DNA from 2 places in the Alteromonas sp. AWJ4_197 genome. Region 2 is predicted to be linked to the other one. Evidence: predicted binding sites of a transcription regulator. Region 2 holds the regulator's gene; the other holds the start of a gene.

Region 1 (8,482 bases), on a different contig from region 2:
AAGCTCAATGATAGGATCGATATTGGTCAGTGCGATGGCAAGACCTTCAAGGATATGGGCACGGTCCCGCGCTTTACGCAGTTCATATACCGTACGGCGGGTAACCACTTCACGACGGTGAAGGATAAACGCCTCTAGCATTTCCTTGAGATTAAATACTTTAGGCTGACCGTTATCCAGTGCCACCATATTAATACCGAATACTGTTTGTAGCTGGGTATTGGCATACAGGTGGTTAAGCAGTACTTCCGCCGACTCGTTGCGTTTTACTTCAACAACAATGCGCATACCGTCTTTGTCAGACTCATCACGCAGGGCAGAAATACCTTCGATACGTTTTTCTTTTACCAGTTCAGCGATCTTTTCAATCAGACGGGCTTTGTTTACCTGATAAGGGATCTCATTAACAATGATGGTTTCTTTACCATTACTGTCGGTTTCTATTTCTGCTTTGGCACGCAGATAGATTTTGCCACGACCGGTACGGTAAGCATCATCAATACCCTTACGACCACTGATCATCGCCGCAGTAGGGAAATCCGGACCCGGAATATGCTGCATCAGCTCTTCAATGGTAACGGCAGGATTCTCTATCATTGCGATACAGCCGTTGACCACTTCAGTGAGGTTGTGGGGCGGAATGTTTGTTGCCATACCAACGGCAATACCGGAGGAGCCGTTTACCAGCAGGTTTGGTACCTTAGTAGGTAAAACCTCAGGAATTTGCTCTGTACCGTCATAGTTAGGTACGAAATCTACGGTTTCTTTATCAAGATCCGCCAGTAACTCATGGGCAATTTTAGCCATACGTACTTCGGTATAACGCATTGCCGCGGCAGAGTCGCCGTCTACAGAACCGAAGTTCCCCTGCCCGTCTACCAGCATGTAGCGTAAAGAGAATGGCTGCGCCATACGTACGATGGTGTCGTACACCGCACTGTCACCATGAGGGTGATATTTACCGATAACATCACCCACCACACGGGCAGATTTCTTATACGGTTTATTGAAGTCGTTTTTGAGTTCGTTCATCGCGAAGAGTACGCGGCGGTGAACCGGCTTGAGGCCGTCCCTTACGTCAGGCAATGCTCGCCCGACAATAACGCTCATCGCATAATCAAGGTAGGAGTTTTTAAGCTCTTCCTCGATATTTATGGGGAGAATTTCTTTAGCGTTATCAGTCATAAACTGCTATGTCCCTTGATTCAAGTTCAAGCGTATCCAATGTCACGCACTTTTAAATGCAGCTAAGAACAGCGCTTTCTTATTATGGGTTTTACAAGTAATCATTGAGTGTATCACCGGATGACAGATTTATGTAGCGCTTAATACCCGCAAATGGGGCTGTTATTACCAACCGATTACTTTTCACGCAATTAATCCACTTTAATACACAAATCGTCCCTTTTACTGCTTTGATCATGTATCGTATTTATCAAAATCAATCTCCTCTATCTGATAATACGAGCACCAGTATGTCGAATGTCGATGAACAAGAAATTGCCAAATTCAGTGAACTGGCCTCCCGTTGGTGGGATACCGAAAGTGAATTCAAACCCCTGCACTTAATCAACCCGTTAAGACTTGATTTTGTGCAGCAGCACTGTGATGGTCTGTTTGAAAAGAAAGTGCTGGATATTGGTTGTGGCGGCGGCATTCTTGCAGAATCCATGGCTAAACTGGGTGCTGATGTTACCGGTATTGATTTGGCGTCTGCTTCTTTAGAGGTTGCTAAACTTCATGGTCTCGAATCCGGTGTAAAAGTCGATTATCAGTGTGTTTCTGCAGAAGACTTTGCAGAACAAAGACCCGGAGAGTTCGATGTGGTGACGTGTATGGAAATGCTCGAGCACGTTCCCGATCCGGCATCGATCATCGCTGCCTGCGCCAGGCTGGTTAAGCCCGGTGGTCATGTATTTCTGTCTACTTTAAACAGAAATGTGAAATCCTGGCTGATGGGCATCGTTGGTGCCGAATATATCCTCAAGCTGGTACCAAAAGGCACGCATCAGCATGCCCGTTTCATTAAGCCTTCAGAATTAATGGCAATGACCGATAAGGTTGATCTGTTTGCCAGAAACACCACAGGTCTGCATATGGATCCGCTAAGCCGCCAGTTCTACTTATCGGACAAAAACATCGATGTGAACTATATCGTCCATACGCAAAAAAGCCTACAGTAAACACTATATATAGTATTTAAGAATAAATATTACGCTATATGTCGTATTTGTAACCAACCCGCTTTGAGCGATTAAAACTTTTTAACCGGCGATCAAAAAAAGTAAAAAATGGTTGCATCTGTCTGATTTGGCTTAATCATGCCGCTCATAGGTGAGTTACCACTAACCTTTTTCAGGCACCGTTTTGATCGCTGGATAAACCACCAGATATTGGGTTGCAAAACCACGCAAACCTCACTATCTTGTGTCTTGTCCGACGGGTGTTTTAGAACAATAAAGTAGTACAAAAACACGGGATCCCGCCAGGCAGTAAGGGATCTCTGCTGGATCAAGCTTTCAAGGCTTAGCAAATTCAATTTTATAAAGATGAAAAGGGTGCCAACCCTTGCTTCATGCGCTAACAAACTAACGGCCAGTACAAATGAACAACAACTTGTATGTCACTAAACGCAATGGCGAAAAAGAAGTCATTGAGTTAGATAAGATCCATAAAGTGATCACGTGGGCAGCAGAAGGGTTAAATAACGTTTCTGTTTCTCAGGTAGAAATCAAAGCTCAGATCCAATTTTACGATGGTATAAAGACCGGCGAAATCCACGAGACATTGATCAAGTCTGCAGCCGATCTTATTTCAACAGATGCGCCTGATTATCAGTATCTTGCAGCCCGTCTGGCTATCTTCCACCTGCGTAAAAAAGCATATGGACAGTTTGAGCCGCCTAAATTGTTTGATCATGTTAAAAAGATGGTTGAACAGGGTAAGTATGACGAGCACCTGTTGTCTGACTACACCCAGGCTGAATTTGAGGCGATGGATGATTTCATCGATCACTGGCGTGATATGACCTTCAGTTATGCTGCTGTTAAGCAGCTTGAAGGTAAGTATCTGGTACAAAACCGTGTTACCGGCGACATCTATGAAAGTGCCCAGTTCCTGTATGTTCTGGTAGCCGCCTGCCTGTTCGCTGACTACCCGAAAGAAACCCGTCTTGATTATGTCCGCCGTTTTTACGATGCAACATCGACATTCAAGATTTCTCTGCCTACACCGATTATGTCCGGTGTGCGCACCCCTACCCGTCAGTTCAGCTCATGCGTACTGATTGAAACCGGTGATAGTCTGGATTCTATCAACGCCACCGCCAGCGCCATCGTAAAATACGTGAGTCAGCGTGCCGGTATTGGTGTAAACGCTGGTCGCATTCGTGCACTGGGTAGTCCAATCCGTGGTGGTGAAGCTTTCCACACAGGTTGTATTCCTTTCTACAAGTACTTCCAGACTGCGGTAAAAAGCTGCTCTCAGGGCGGTGTTCGTGGTGGTGCAGCGACGTTGTTCTACCCGCTATGGCACATGGAAGTTGAATCACTGCTGGTATTGAAAAATAACCGTGGTGTTGAAGAAAACCGCGTACGTCATCTCGACTACGGCGTGCAATTCAACAAGCTGATGTATCAGCGTATGATGAAAGACGGCTACATCACACTGTTCAGCCCGTCTGATGTACCCGGTCTGTACGATGCTTTCTTTGCTGATCAGAACAAGTTCGAAGAGCTGTATGTGAAATATGAACAGGATGACTCCATTCGTAAGAAGCAAATTAAAGCCATGGAACTGTTCAGTTTGTTTATGCAGGAGCGTGCTTCAACCGGCCGTATCTACCTGCAAAACGTTGACCACTGTAATACTCACAGCCCGTTTGACCCGGCTATTGCCCCTGTCCGTCAGAGCAACCTGTGTCTTGAAATCGCGCTGCCGACCAAGCCGTTGGAGCACGTAAACGACGAAAACGGCGAAATCGCACTGTGTACGCTGTCAGCATTTAACTTAGGCGCGATTAAATCTCTGGATGAATTCGAAGAATTATCCGACCTTGCTGTGCGTGCACTGGACAGCCTGCTCGACTATCAGGATTACCCTGTTCCGGCGGCATACCATGCCACTATGAATCGTCGTACGCTGGGTATAGGTGTTATCAACTTCGCTTATTATCTTGCGAAGAACGGCGTGAAGTACTCTGACTTCAGCGCAAACCCGCTTATTCACCGTACGTTTGAAGCGATGCAGTATCATTTATTGAAAGCGTCTGTGAATCTGGCAAAAGAGAAAGGTGCGTGTCCTAAATTTAATGAGACCACCTACTCTAAAGGTATTCTGCCTATCGATACCTACAAAAAAGATTTGGACGCCATTTGTAATGAACCCTTACACATGGACTGGGAAGGCCTGCGCGCTGAAATGATGGAGCACGGACTACGTAATTCTACGCTGTCTGCGCTGATGCCGTCTGAAACGTCTTCGCAGATTTCCAATGCAACCAATGGTATCGAGCCGCCCCGTGGTCATATCAGCATTAAATCCAGTAAAGATGGTGTACTGAAGCAAGTTGTTCCTGAATATGAAAATCTGAAAGATGCCTATGAACTGCTGTGGGATATTCCGTCCAATGACGGTTACCTGCAACTGGTTGGTATTATGCAGAAATTCATTGACCAGACTATTTCTGCTAACACCAGTTACGATCCGGGCAAATATGAAAGCGGTAAGGTACCGATGAAGTTGCTGCTCAAAGATCTGCTGACCTCTTACAAGCTGGGTGTGAAAACACTGTATTATCATAACACCCGTGACGGCAACACCGACACCAGCTCAATGGAAGTCAAACAAGGCCAGGCGAAACCTCAAGCACAGGCGCAAACCGCTGTGATTGAAGAAGACGACGACTGTGCCGGCGGTGCATGTAAAATTTAACGATAAACCAGGGCTTGCCCTGGTTTCTTCCGTTTTTAACTGATAAATCTGTTCTGAGTACTATCGCAGTTATGAAATACACAACGTTTAATCAACAAAGCGTCAATCCTCTCGTCGAGCCTATGTTTTTCGGTAACCCTGTTAACGTAGCCCGTTACGATCAGCAGAAGCACAGCATTTTCGAAAAACTCATTGAAAAACAAATCAGTTTCTTCTGGCGACCGGAAGAAGTTGACGTTACGCGTGACCGTGTAGACTTCCAGAAACTCACAGAGCCTGAGCAGCATATTTTTATTTCCAACCTGAAATATCAAACTTTGCTGGATTCCGTTCAGGGCCGCAGTCCGAATATTGCATTCCTGCCCATCGTGTCATTACCGGAGCTGGAAACCTGGATTGAAACCTGGTCTTTCTTTGAGACGATTCACTCCCGTTCTTACACTCATATTCTTCGTAACCTGTTTTCCGATCCGAGTGCAATTTTTGAAGACATCGTGGTTAACGAGCAAATCAAGCGCCGTGCTGCTGATATTTCTAAATACTACGATGATCTGATTTTCCACACACAGTTGTGGCAGACACAAGGTGAAGGCGTTCATACCGTCGACGGCGAAGTGTACGAAGTGAACATGCGTGTTCTAAAGAAGAAAATGTACTTGTGCATGAATTCAGTTAATGCCCTGGAAGCGGTTCGCTTCTATGTGTCCTTTGCCTGCACCTTCGCGTTTGCTGAGCGTGAGCTGATGGAAGGTAACGCAAAAATTATCCGTCTGATTGCCCGTGATGAAAACCTGCACCTGTCCTCTACTCAGCACGTGCTGAACCTGTGGGCCAGAGGCAAGGACGATCCTGAGATGGCAGAAATCGCTGCAGAGTGCCATGAAGAGGCACGCCAGATCTTCATCAGCGCTGTTGAGCAGGAGAAGGAATGGGCTGATTACCTGTTCAAGAACGGCTCAATGATCGGTATGAATAAGGAAATTCTGTGTCAGTACGTGGAATACATCGCGAATCAGCGTATGACCGCTATTGGCTTTGACGCACCATACGAAGTGAAAAGTAATCCACTGCCGTGGATGAACAACTACCTGAACTCAGATAATGTACAGGTTGCGCCTCAGGAATCAGAGATCAGTTCCTATCTGGTTGGTCAGATTGACTCTTCAGTCAGCGAAGATGACTTCGCCGATTTTGAATTGTAATTCCTACCTTCCCCGTTAATGGGAAAACCTGAATCCACACTTCGTATCGATATTGTCGATACGGGGTGTGTTGATGCCGTACCGGATAAAACACTGCTGGAATCTTTAGAATCCGCAGGTGTCGCTTGTCATTATCATTGCCGCGACGGATTCTGCGGAGCCTGCCGGACTAAATTGATAGAAGGGTCGGTGGAATATACCACAGACCCCCTCGCCTTTATTGACGACGATGAAATACTGCCCTGTTGCTGTAAGCCGGTAACAAACATCAAAATAGATGTTCCGCTTTAACTTACCTGACTTAACGCATTATCAGGAATGAATCTTTAGCAATCCTTATCTTCCAGATCCATTTTATCTTTCATTTTTTCACAGCCGTCTTCAATAGCATTACCGGCATCGTCGGCCCACTCTTCAGCTTTATCTTTGGCACCGTCTGTCCAGTCTTCCGCCTTATCTGCTGCATCTTCAGCAAATTCCTCTGTCTTATCTGCCAGATCAGATGCTGCATTTTTTGCATCATCAAATGCACTGCTGGCGGCACTTTTTGCTTTAGTCATTGAGTCTTCAGCCTGTTCCTGTTTTTCTTCGCTACATGCGCCAAGAACGCAGGTAAACAGACCAATGCATAGTAATGATGAGAGTTGTTTTGTCATTTTCATATGTCTTTCCTTTTACGCAGTTGAGTGTGTACTGATGTTAATCCTGTGGGCAATCAATACCTGCAGGACTGGTTAAAAATAACACAATATTACAAGGTAACAACAGCCACCTGACTTTTATGGCTACTGAACCGTATGCTGTCAGTGCTTATCGGCACGGCTCTGAAACTTACGTTCTTCGGTGTTGATTTTGATCCACTCGCCGGTACTGATGTACTCCGGCACCTGAACAACCAGACCGGTAGACAGAGTAGCGGGTTTGGTACGGGACGTCGCAGAGGCTCCCTTAATGGAAGGGTCCGTTTCTACCACTTCCAGTTCAACACTCATGGGTAAATCAAGCGCTACCGGCACTTCGCTTACAACCAGAACCTGAATACCGTCAGTTTCTTCGTTAATGAACAAAGCTTCATCAGCAATACTGTCTTTATTCAGATGGTAAGGTGTGTAATCTTCTTTATCCATGAATACATATTCATCGCCGTCGATGTAAGAGAACATTGCTGGACGGCGCACTAAATCAGCCATTTCCAGCATGTCAGAATCCTTAAATGTTTCATCATATTTTGCACCGCTTACCACATCGTACATACGCATACGATAAATGCTGCCGCCTGCACGGCCCTGTGGTACAGAACGGTCAATATCTCTGACAATACATGTCTTACCGTCAAAAATGATGGTGTTATTCTTTTTAATTTCACTTGCCTTAGGCATGGCGGTTCCCTGTATTAGTAAATCAGACCAACAGGCCCGATCAGGAGTGGAAAGCCTCTATTTTCCGCGATTTCTCGTCGGTAAGAAAGCGTTTTAAATGTCTGTTTTGCTGATTGAAACGGCGACGTCAGATTAAGGAAACGCTGTTTGGTTATAAGCACAGAATTTGTGCCACTTCACTTACCAACGCGGAGTAACTTTTCGTCTTTAATAATACCAAGCTGATACAGCGCCAGGGCAATGTCTTCAAGTTCCGCATCCTGCTCAGGAGTCCGGTCAGCAGTCTCTCTGAGAAGTTGATAATGCGCTTGCATGGATTTAGTTCTTTTGGACACTTGCCGGCACTCAAAACACTCGCGGCAATGTGAGTCCACATAAAACTTTAAATGTTCAAACCAGTATTGTTGTTCTCTTGCGAAGAAGATGAAAAGCCTGCTGCAGACCGTACAGGTTTCCTCTATATCTACGTAGATGCGACGCGGGCACATCCGGAAATTTTGTAACGACGTGTCCGCCTTAATCGCTGTTTGGGGAAAAAACTGAAGTGACGAATATCTCCAGTGAGCATTGGTAATCTCTTCAAGTGAGTGTTCTTCATCTGAAGCTAACGGGACATTTCCATATTTTGGATGATTAACATATTCCATTACCGATCCTTTGACTTTCTGTAGCTAAAACACACAAAGTTCTTTCTCTATGCGAAGCGCATGTAGAGAAACCTGTTTGTTGAACCTGCCGGTCAGCGCCATTTTCTTATTACCAGTACAATGCCACCAATGATTGCAGCACTGGCAATAATGACTCTGACGTTAAGGCTTTCAGATAGAAATACCCAGCCCATCAAGATGGCAATTACCGGTACACTGAGTTGTAAAGTGGCGGCATTAGTCGCCGCTATTTTAGGGAGTACGGCGTACCACAAGGCATAACCCAAACCCGATGCGATGGCACCGGACAATACGCCATAGA
Region 2 (8,482 bases):
TAAGAACCGTTTCGGTGCTGTTAATGAGCTTGGCGTTTTCGGCATGACGGAAAGAGGTCTTAAAGAAGTCAGCAATCCTTCTGCTATTTTCCTCAGTCGGGGGGATAATCAGGCACCGGGATCCAGTGTGATGGTAGTCTGGGAGGGAACCAGACCGTTGCTGGTAGAGATTCAGGCGCTGGTGGACTATTCGCAGATGGCTAATCCCCGCCGGATTGCAGTCGGTCTGGAACAAAACCGGCTCGCCATGTTACTGGCAGTATTGCACCGTCACGGTAATGTACAGATGAACGATCAGGACGTATTTGTTAATGTGGTGGGTGGTGTAAAAATTTCAGAAACCAGTGCTGACTTAGCCTTATTGCTGGCGATGGTCAGCAGTTTCCGCAATCGTGCTTTACCAAAAGATTTGATTGTATTTGGTGAGGTGGGTCTGGCCGGTGAAATCAGACCGGTACCGAACGGCAGTGAGCGGATCACAGAAGCCGCCAAGCACGGTTTTAAACGGGCTATCGTGCCTAAATCCAACGCGCCCAAACAGCCGGTAGCCGGATTGCAGGTCGTGCCGGTGAGTCAATTGTCAGAAGCGCTGGATGCACTCAGCTAAGCATTCAGTTGCCGGGATAGACTGCATTGAGCAGGGCGTCCATGTCTTTTTCGCTTAACGCATCGTTGCCGCTGTTCAGATTGATCAGGCGGCGCAGTTCGGCGAGACATTCCACATCGATGTGATCAACTTTACAGCCGATATAAATGACGCCGGCTTTTTGCGGAGACTGGCGGTAAAGCTGGATCAGATACAGTGTCATTAACGGACTGTCGGGATTTGCTTTAAACATCACTGTGTAAGGGTCGTGACTGTCGAAGGGCAACATGTCCAGCATGGCTTCTGCAGCGCTGAGGCGCAGGCCCTGCAGTGATACATCCTCAACAGTAACAGGTATGCTGTTACCATGGAGACTGAGCTCTCCCGGTACCTTTAAATCTACACGCTGAAACTGTCGTTTATCCACAATTGTTCTTCCTGATAACTTACCCCTTAATTATTAGTGTAAACAACGGGGTAAGGTCAACCTGATCGTTCAAATTAATCCTGTGAAAGCCGGAAAATTAATCAACCAGATAGTAAAAGCCCCGCAAATGCGGGGCCTGTGTATTACTTCTTCGCCATACGCTTATATTTCAGGCGGTGCGGCTCTACCACATCCTGTCCGAAGTTTTCTTTCAGCCAGGTTTCGTAGTCGGTGTAGTTTCCTTCAAAGAAGTTAACTTTACCTTCATCGCGGTAGTCAATGATATGCGTGGCTACGCGGTCGAGGAACCAGCGATCGTGCGAGATAACCATGGCACAGCCCGGGAATTCCAATAAGGCATTTTCCAGTGCACGCAGGGTTTCAACGTCCAGGTCGTTGGTCGGTTCATCGAGCAGCAACACGTTGCCGCCGGCTTTCAGCAGTTTGGCCAGGTGAACACGGTTGCGCTCACCACCGGACAGATCGCCGATGAACTTTTGCTGGTCGCTGCCACGGAAGTTAAAGCGGCTGCAGTAAGCGCGGCTGTTAATTTCAAAGTTACCGATGCGGATAATGTCAGAATCGTCAGAGATTTCTTTCCACACGGTATTCTTGTCATTCATGTGGTCGCGGAACTGCTCCACACTGGCAAGATGAACGGTATCACCAATAACCACTTCACCTTCGTCCGGCTGCTCCTGACCTGAGATCATTTTGAACAGGGTAGATTTACCCGCACCGTTAGGACCGATAATACCGACGATAGCGCCTTTCGGTACTACGAAGTCCATATCATCGATAAGTACACGGTCACCATAAGCTTTTTTCAGGTGCTTCACTTCAATGACTTTATCGCCCAGTCGCTCACCCGGTGGAATGAACAGTTCATTAGTTTCGTTACGCTTCTGGTAATCAGACGTGGACATTTCTTCAAAGCGGGCCATACGTGCTTTCGATTTAGCATGACGGCCTTTCGGGTTCGAGCGCACCCATTCCAGTTCCTGCTTCATGGATTTCACGCGGGCATTTTCAGTGCGTTCTTCCTGGGCAAGACGGGCTTCTTTCTGTTCCAGCCAGGATGAATAGTTACCTTCCCACGGAATACCGTGACCACGGTCGAGTTCCAGGATCCAGCCGGCAACGTTATCAAGGAAATAACGGTCGTGGGTAATGGCTACCACAGTACCTTCATAGTCGTGAAGGAAGCGTTCCAGCCAGGCAACAGATTCTGCGTCCAGGTGGTTAGTCGGTTCGTCAAGCAGCAGCATATCCGGCTTCTCAAGCAGCAGGCGACACAATGCTACACGGCGGCGTTCACCACCGGACAGTTTGGAAACATCGGCGTCCCATGGCGGCAGACGCAGGGCATCCGCAGCACGTTCCAGGGCGTTGTCCAGGTTATGACCGTCCTTCGCCTGAATAATCGCTTCCAGCTCACCTTGTTCCTTTGCCAGCGCATCAAAATCGGCGTCTGCTTCGGCGTAGGCGGCATACACTTCATCAAGACGGGTAAGGGCGTGTTTTACATCAGCAACCGCTTCTTCGATGTTGCCGCGTACGTCTTTGGACTCGTCCAGCTTAGGTTCCTGTGGCAGGTAACCAATGTTGATACCCGGCTGCGGGCGGGCTTCACCTTCTATTTCGGTGTCCACGCCGGCCATGATGCGGAGCAGGGTAGATTTACCCGCACCGTTAAGACCCAGAACACCGATTTTGGCGCCAGGGAAAAAGCTCAGAGAGATATCTTTTAAAATATGACGGTTGGGTGGCACAATTTTGCCAACCCTGTGCATGGAATATACGTATTGTGATGACATGTTCCGAACAGTGTCCTTGCTTCAATATAAGTAAATGATATGCCATCTATTGTACTCGCTTTGTCCTCAATCTGACCAGTAAAGCCAGCAGTGATTTTCAATAATGGGTTAATTTTGAACGTTTACATGGCGGATGGCAGGAAATTAATGGTGAGGGTCAGGACGAATCCGGGATTTTGCATTACCATACACACAGGAAATTGACTAACAGGTTAAGCTATGACGGCACACGCAAAACGCACATACACTTTAACTGAGCTGGCTGACCACGTGGGTGGCAGTGTGGCGGGTGATGAAGCCCGTATCAACGAAACAAAGCTGAGTGGTGTGGGCACTCTGGCCGGGTCCAAAGGCCACCAGATTTCATTTCTGACCAACGTAAAATATAAGTCGCAACTGGCTGATACGGCCGCCGGAGCGGTGATTTTGAATGAGAAAATGCTGGACGACTGTCCGGTTCCTGCGCTGGTTCACAGTAATCCCCACGCAGCCTTTGCCCGCATAGCCCAGTTGTTCGACACCACCCCGGAGGTGGCATCCGGTATCGCTGAAACAGCGGTTGTGGCTTCTTCTGCTACGCTGGGAACCAATGTGTCGCTGGGTCACAATGTCATTGTTGAAGATAATGTCATGCTGGGTGATAACGTCAGAATCGGCGCAAATACCGTGATTGGAAAAGGCACGAAAATTGGTGAGGGTTCGACCATTTATCCCAACGTCACCGTGTATCACGATATTGTGATTGGTAAGCGGGTGACTATTCACAGCCAGACCGTTATTGGAGCGGCAGGTTTTGGATACGCAAACGACAAAGGAACATGGCTGCCCATTCCGCAAACCGGCAGTGTACAGATTGGCGATGATTCACAAATTGGTGCTTCAAGCAGCATCGACCGTGGCGCAATGGAAGATACCATCATCGGTAAGAATGTGATTATCGATAACCAGGTACAGGTAGGACATAACTGTATCATTGGTGATCACTCCTGTATTTGCGGCGCTACAGGCATTGCTGGCAGTTGTCATATCGGCAAATACGTCATACTTGGCGGAGGCTGTGGTGTGAATGGACATATCAGCATTTGCGACAATGTGCAGGTAACCGGTTATACCATGATTGTGCAGGATATTACCGAGTCCGGCGTTTATTCATCCGGTCAGCCGGCCATGAAAAACCGCGACTGGCGTAAAGTGACTGTACGGACCCGTCAGATCGATGATCTCTTTAACCGTGTGAAAGCGCTGGAAAAAGGTTAAATCTTTCTGAATTGTAATTAAACGTTATATATGGCCGCAGGCCGCGGCGTATAAGCGGTAGGGCAGTGTTAAGAAATGCTGCCGCTGCGGATATAAACGAAACGGGCATAAAGCAGTATACATGCGGCTTAAAATGACTAAAATATGCCCCTCATTTTTTAGCTGTCCATAAAACGCAGAGTAAGGAGCCTTCATGTTACCTCGCGATATGACTATTGCGGATTACGATCCGGAACTGGCAGATGCCATGGCCAAAGAAGCTGAGCGTCAGGAGCATCACATTGAGCTCATCGCATCAGAAAACTATTGCAGTCCACGTGTCATGGAGGCGCAAGGCTCTCAGTTAACGAATAAGTACGCAGAAGGTTATCCCGGCAAGCGTTACTATGGTGGTTGTGAGCATGTAGACGTGGTAGAGCAACTGGCGATTGACCGTGCTAAGCAACTGTTTGGTGCTGAGTACGCCAACGTTCAGCCCCATGCAGGCTCTCAGGCCAACGCTGCTGCGTTTATGGCTCTAATTAATGCCGGTGATACTGTTCTGGGTATGAGTCTGTCTGAAGGCGGTCACTTAACTCACGGTTCTCACGTAAACTTCTCAGGTAAAACCTACAACGCGGTACAGTATGGTCTGAATGAAGAAACCGGCGAAATCGATTACGAGCAGGTTGAAGCACTGGCCTTAGAGCACAAGCCTAAGATGATTATCGGTGGTTTCTCTGCTTATTCAAAAGTGGTTGACTGGGCCCGTTTCCGTGAAATCGCAGATAAAGTAGGTGCGTACCTGCTGGTCGACATGGCACACGTTGCCGGTCTGATTGCTGCCGGTGTTTATCCGAGCCCGCTGCCTCATGCACACGTAGTGACTACCACGACTCACAAAACCCTTGCGGGTCCACGTAGTGGTCTGATCCTGTCTGCCTGTGGCGACGAAGACATCTACAAGAAGCTGAACAGCTCTGTATTCCCGGGCAACCAGGGTGGTCCTCTGTGTCACGTTATTGCAGCTAAAGCGGTAGCGTTCAAAGAAGCCCTTCAGCCTGAATTTAAAGAATATCAGCAGCAAGTTGTGAAAAACGCAAAAGCCATGGTTGAAGTGGTGCTGGAGCGTGGTTACGACGTAGTGTCAGGCGGTACTGAAAACCACCTGTTCCTGCTGGATCTGATTAAGAAAGATATCACAGGTAAAGACGCTGATGCCGCGCTTGGCCGTGCAAACATCACTGTAAACAAAAACTCTGTACCAAAAGATCCACGTTCACCGTTCGTGACCAGTGGTCTGCGTATCGGTAGTCCGGCGATTACCCGTCGTGGCTTCAAAGAAGAGCAGGCGAAACAGGTTGCGACCTGGATCTGCGACATTCTGGACAACATGGGTGATGAAAGTGTTGTTGAGCGTGTTAAAGGTGAAGTTGTTGAACTGTGTAAAGCGTTCCCGGTTTACGGGTAAGCCGCTTTATCGGTATGAAATTCCCCGCTCTTAGTCAGTAAGAGTTTATGCCGTCAGAGCAGCCTGTGCTGCCTGGCGGCTTTGTTGTTAAAAGGACCTGCTATGTTTTGCCCGTTTTGTTCGGCACAGGAAACCAAGGTTATCGATTCCCGTCTGGTGGCAGAAGGGCATCAGGTACGTCGCCGTCGCGAATGTGTTATCTGTCACGAGCGCTTTACTACCTTTGAAAGTGCTGAATTAGTGATGCCGAGAGTCATTAAACGGGATGGTTCGAGAGAGCCGTTCAATGAAGATAAGCTGCGCGCCGGCTTGCAGCGGGCACTGGAAAAGCGCCCTGTGAGCACGGAGAAAGTGGAAGAAGTGATTTTGTCGCTGAAATCTGCATTGCGTGCTACCGGTGAGCGGGAAGTCTCCAGTGAATTCCTTGGTAATCTGATTATGGATGCACTGAAGGTGCTGGACAAAGTCGCTTATGTACGGTTTGCGTCAGTGTACCGCTCATTTGAAGATATTCGTGAGTTTGGTGAGGAAATTGCCCGTTTAGGAGACTGATAACCGCCATGAAAACCACGTCAGCTGTTTCCATTTCTCAGGACTACGCCTGGATGGCGAAAGCCATCAGACTGGCTACGCAGGGTCAGTTCACCACATCTCCGAATCCCCGTGTCGGTTGTATTATTCTTGACAGTAACGGCGACTTAGCCGGACAGGGTTACCATATTCAGGCCGGCACTCCCCACGCGGAAGTACATGCTCTTCGTGAAGCGGGCGATAAGGCCCGTGGCGGTACGGCTTATGTCACACTTGAGCCCTGCAGTCATTTCGGACGAACGCCTCCCTGTGCCGATGCTTTAGTGGAGGCTGGTGTCAGCAGAGTGGTTATCGCCATGACTGATCCGAACCCTCAGGTGAGCGGCCGTGGCATAAAAAAACTTCAGGATGCCGGCATTGATGTGGTGTCTGATATTCTGGCGGCCGAATCGGCAGCATTGAACCCCGGTTTTATCAAACGCATGGTATCAGGCAAACCGCGGGTAACGGTAAAACTGGGTATCAGTCTTGATGGCAAAATCGCGTTGTCTAACGGCGTCAGTCAATGGATCACCAGTCCCGAATCCCGTCGCGATGTGCAATTACACCGTGCTGCAAGTTGTGCCATTCTAACCGGCAGTGGCACTGCACTGGCCGACAATCCGTCTTTGCTGGTCAGGGAAAATGAAGCCAATTTTTCTGATTATCCTGTTTCGCCGGTAAGGCAGCCGCTCAGGGTCGTGATAGACAGCCACAACCGGTTACCGGACGATCTGCAATTATTCACAGACGGACACAAAACCCTGCGGGTAACCGGTCAGCCAGTTGCGCCGCAAACCAGTGTCCCTGCACTAGCCGTCTCCATGCGTGGCAATTACATAGACCTGTCTCAGCTCATGGAGAAGCTGGGGGAGCGGCAAATTAATGATGTGTGGGTGGAAGCCGGCCCGGGTCTTGCCGGTGCATTGTTTACTGCCGGTGAAGTTGACCGGCTTGTGGTGTATCAGGCGTCCAAACTGTTAGGTGACAAAGCACAAAGCATGCTCACGCTGGATGAATTTGTGTCGCTGGATGAAACGCCGGTACTGTCACTGACTGACGTACGGCAAACCGGCCCTGATATCCGCTTGTCATACGATATAATTAAGTAACGCTTTTGTAGAGGGTATACGATGTTTACCGGAATTATTCAGGCCCTGGGGACGATTCAGTCTCTTGATCACCGGGGCGAAGACATCAAGCTGACTGTGTCGTCGGAAAAGCTGGATATGTCTGATGTGGCCCTTGGCGACAGTATTGCCACAAACGGCGTCTGTCTCACAGTAACCGACTTCGGTACAGATTATTATTGTGCTGACGTGTCAGCCGAAACCATCCGTTACACCGGTTTTGCCAATTATAAGCCCGGCAGTACCGTGAATCTGGAAAAAGCCATGCGCCCCACAGATCGTTTTGGTGGTCATATTGTATCCGGCCATGTGGATGGCGTTGGTGAAGTCAAAAAGATTGTTAAACACAGTACTTACATTGAAATCTGGATTTCTGCCCCCACTGAGTTAGCAAAGTATATTGCCCATAAAGGCAGTATCACGGTGGACGGCGTCAGCCTGACTGTGAATGAGGTGGATGGCAATGAGTTTATGTTGTGGATCATCCCTCACACCCTGCAGGAAACGGTTATCGGCACGTATAAAGCCGGCAGTCGGCTCAATCTGGAAGTAGACGTGGTTGCCCGCTATCTGGAACGCCTGATGATGGGTGATAAGGCAGCAGAAAAGACCACCAAAAAAGACATTAGTATGGCCTTCCTGGCCGAAAATGGTTTTCTTAGAAAATAACCCTACATAAGTGAAATTATGGCACTCAACACCACAGCTGAAATAATTGAAGATATCCGTCAGGGTAAAATGGTTATCCTGATGGACGATGAAGATCGCGAGAATGAAGGCGATATCATCATGGCCGCTGAGCATGTGACGCCGGAAGCGATTAACTTTATGGTTACTCATGCCCGCGGACTGGTATGCCTGCCCATGACGCAGGAGCGCTGTGAACGTTTGAATTTACCGCTGATGGTAGATAAAAACGGCGCACAATTTCATACCGCCTTTACCGTTTCCATTGAAGCAGCCCGTGGCGTAACCACCGGTATTTCTGCTGCAGACCGCGCGACCACGATTCTGGCCGCGGTAGGTAAAGATGCTAAAGCAACTGACATTGTGCAGCCGGGCCACATTTTTCCGTTAATTGCTAAAGAAGGCGGTGTGCTGAATCGTGCAGGTCATACCGAAGCAAGCGTCGATCTTGCCCGCCTTGGTGGCTGTGAGCCAGCTGCTGTTATTGTCGAGATCCTCAATGAAGACGGCACCATGGCCCGTCGTCCTGAGCTCGAAAAATTCGCCGAAAAATACGAT

The links. The regulator NrdR, encoded in region 2, represses ribonucleotide reductase genes. The targets are predictions, from matches to a motif close to AAACACNANATNTNGTGTTT.
Region 1: the regulator NrdR is predicted to act here: its motif matches at 2,382-2,401, upstream of nrdA (class 1a ribonucleoside-diphosphate reductase subunit alpha).

Annotation. Positions count from the first base shown of each region.
Region 1 covers NZ_JBSWWW010000004.1:143,620-152,101, forward strand. Annotated here, with positions in the region: gene gyrA (DNA topoisomerase (ATP-hydrolyzing) subunit A) at 1-1,185, opposite strand, end outside; gene ubiG (bifunctional 2-polyprenyl-6-hydroxyphenol methylase/3-demethylubiquinol 3-O-methyltransferase UbiG) at 1,476-2,183, shown strand; gene nrdA (class 1a ribonucleoside-diphosphate reductase subunit alpha) at 2,605-4,932, shown strand; gene nrdB (class Ia ribonucleoside-diphosphate reductase subunit beta) at 5,004-6,134, shown strand; gene yfaE (class I ribonucleotide reductase maintenance protein YfaE) at 6,153-6,425, shown strand; gene ACXAGC_RS09900 (hypothetical protein) at 6,461-6,790, opposite strand; gene efpL (elongation factor P-like protein EfpL) at 6,938-7,513, opposite strand; gene ACXAGC_RS09910 (zinc-ribbon domain containing protein) at 7,690-8,160, opposite strand; gene ACXAGC_RS09915 (DMT family transporter) at 8,253-8,482, opposite strand, start outside.
Region 2 covers NZ_JBSWWW010000002.1:27,011-35,492, reverse strand. Annotated here, with positions in the region: gene radA (DNA repair protein RadA) at 1-607, shown strand, start outside; gene ACXAGC_RS03555 (PilZ domain-containing protein) at 612-1,013, opposite strand; gene ettA (energy-dependent translational throttle protein EttA) at 1,157-2,830, opposite strand; gene lpxD (UDP-3-O-(3-hydroxymyristoyl)glucosamine N-acyltransferase) at 3,050-4,087, shown strand; gene glyA (serine hydroxymethyltransferase) at 4,281-5,537, shown strand; gene nrdR (transcriptional regulator NrdR) at 5,640-6,089, shown strand; gene ribD (bifunctional diaminohydroxyphosphoribosylaminopyrimidine deaminase/5-amino-6-(5-phosphoribosylamino)uracil reductase RibD) at 6,098-7,219, shown strand; gene ACXAGC_RS03525 (riboflavin synthase) at 7,241-7,906, shown strand; gene ribBA (bifunctional 3,4-dihydroxy-2-butanone-4-phosphate synthase/GTP cyclohydrolase II) at 7,925-8,482, shown strand, end outside.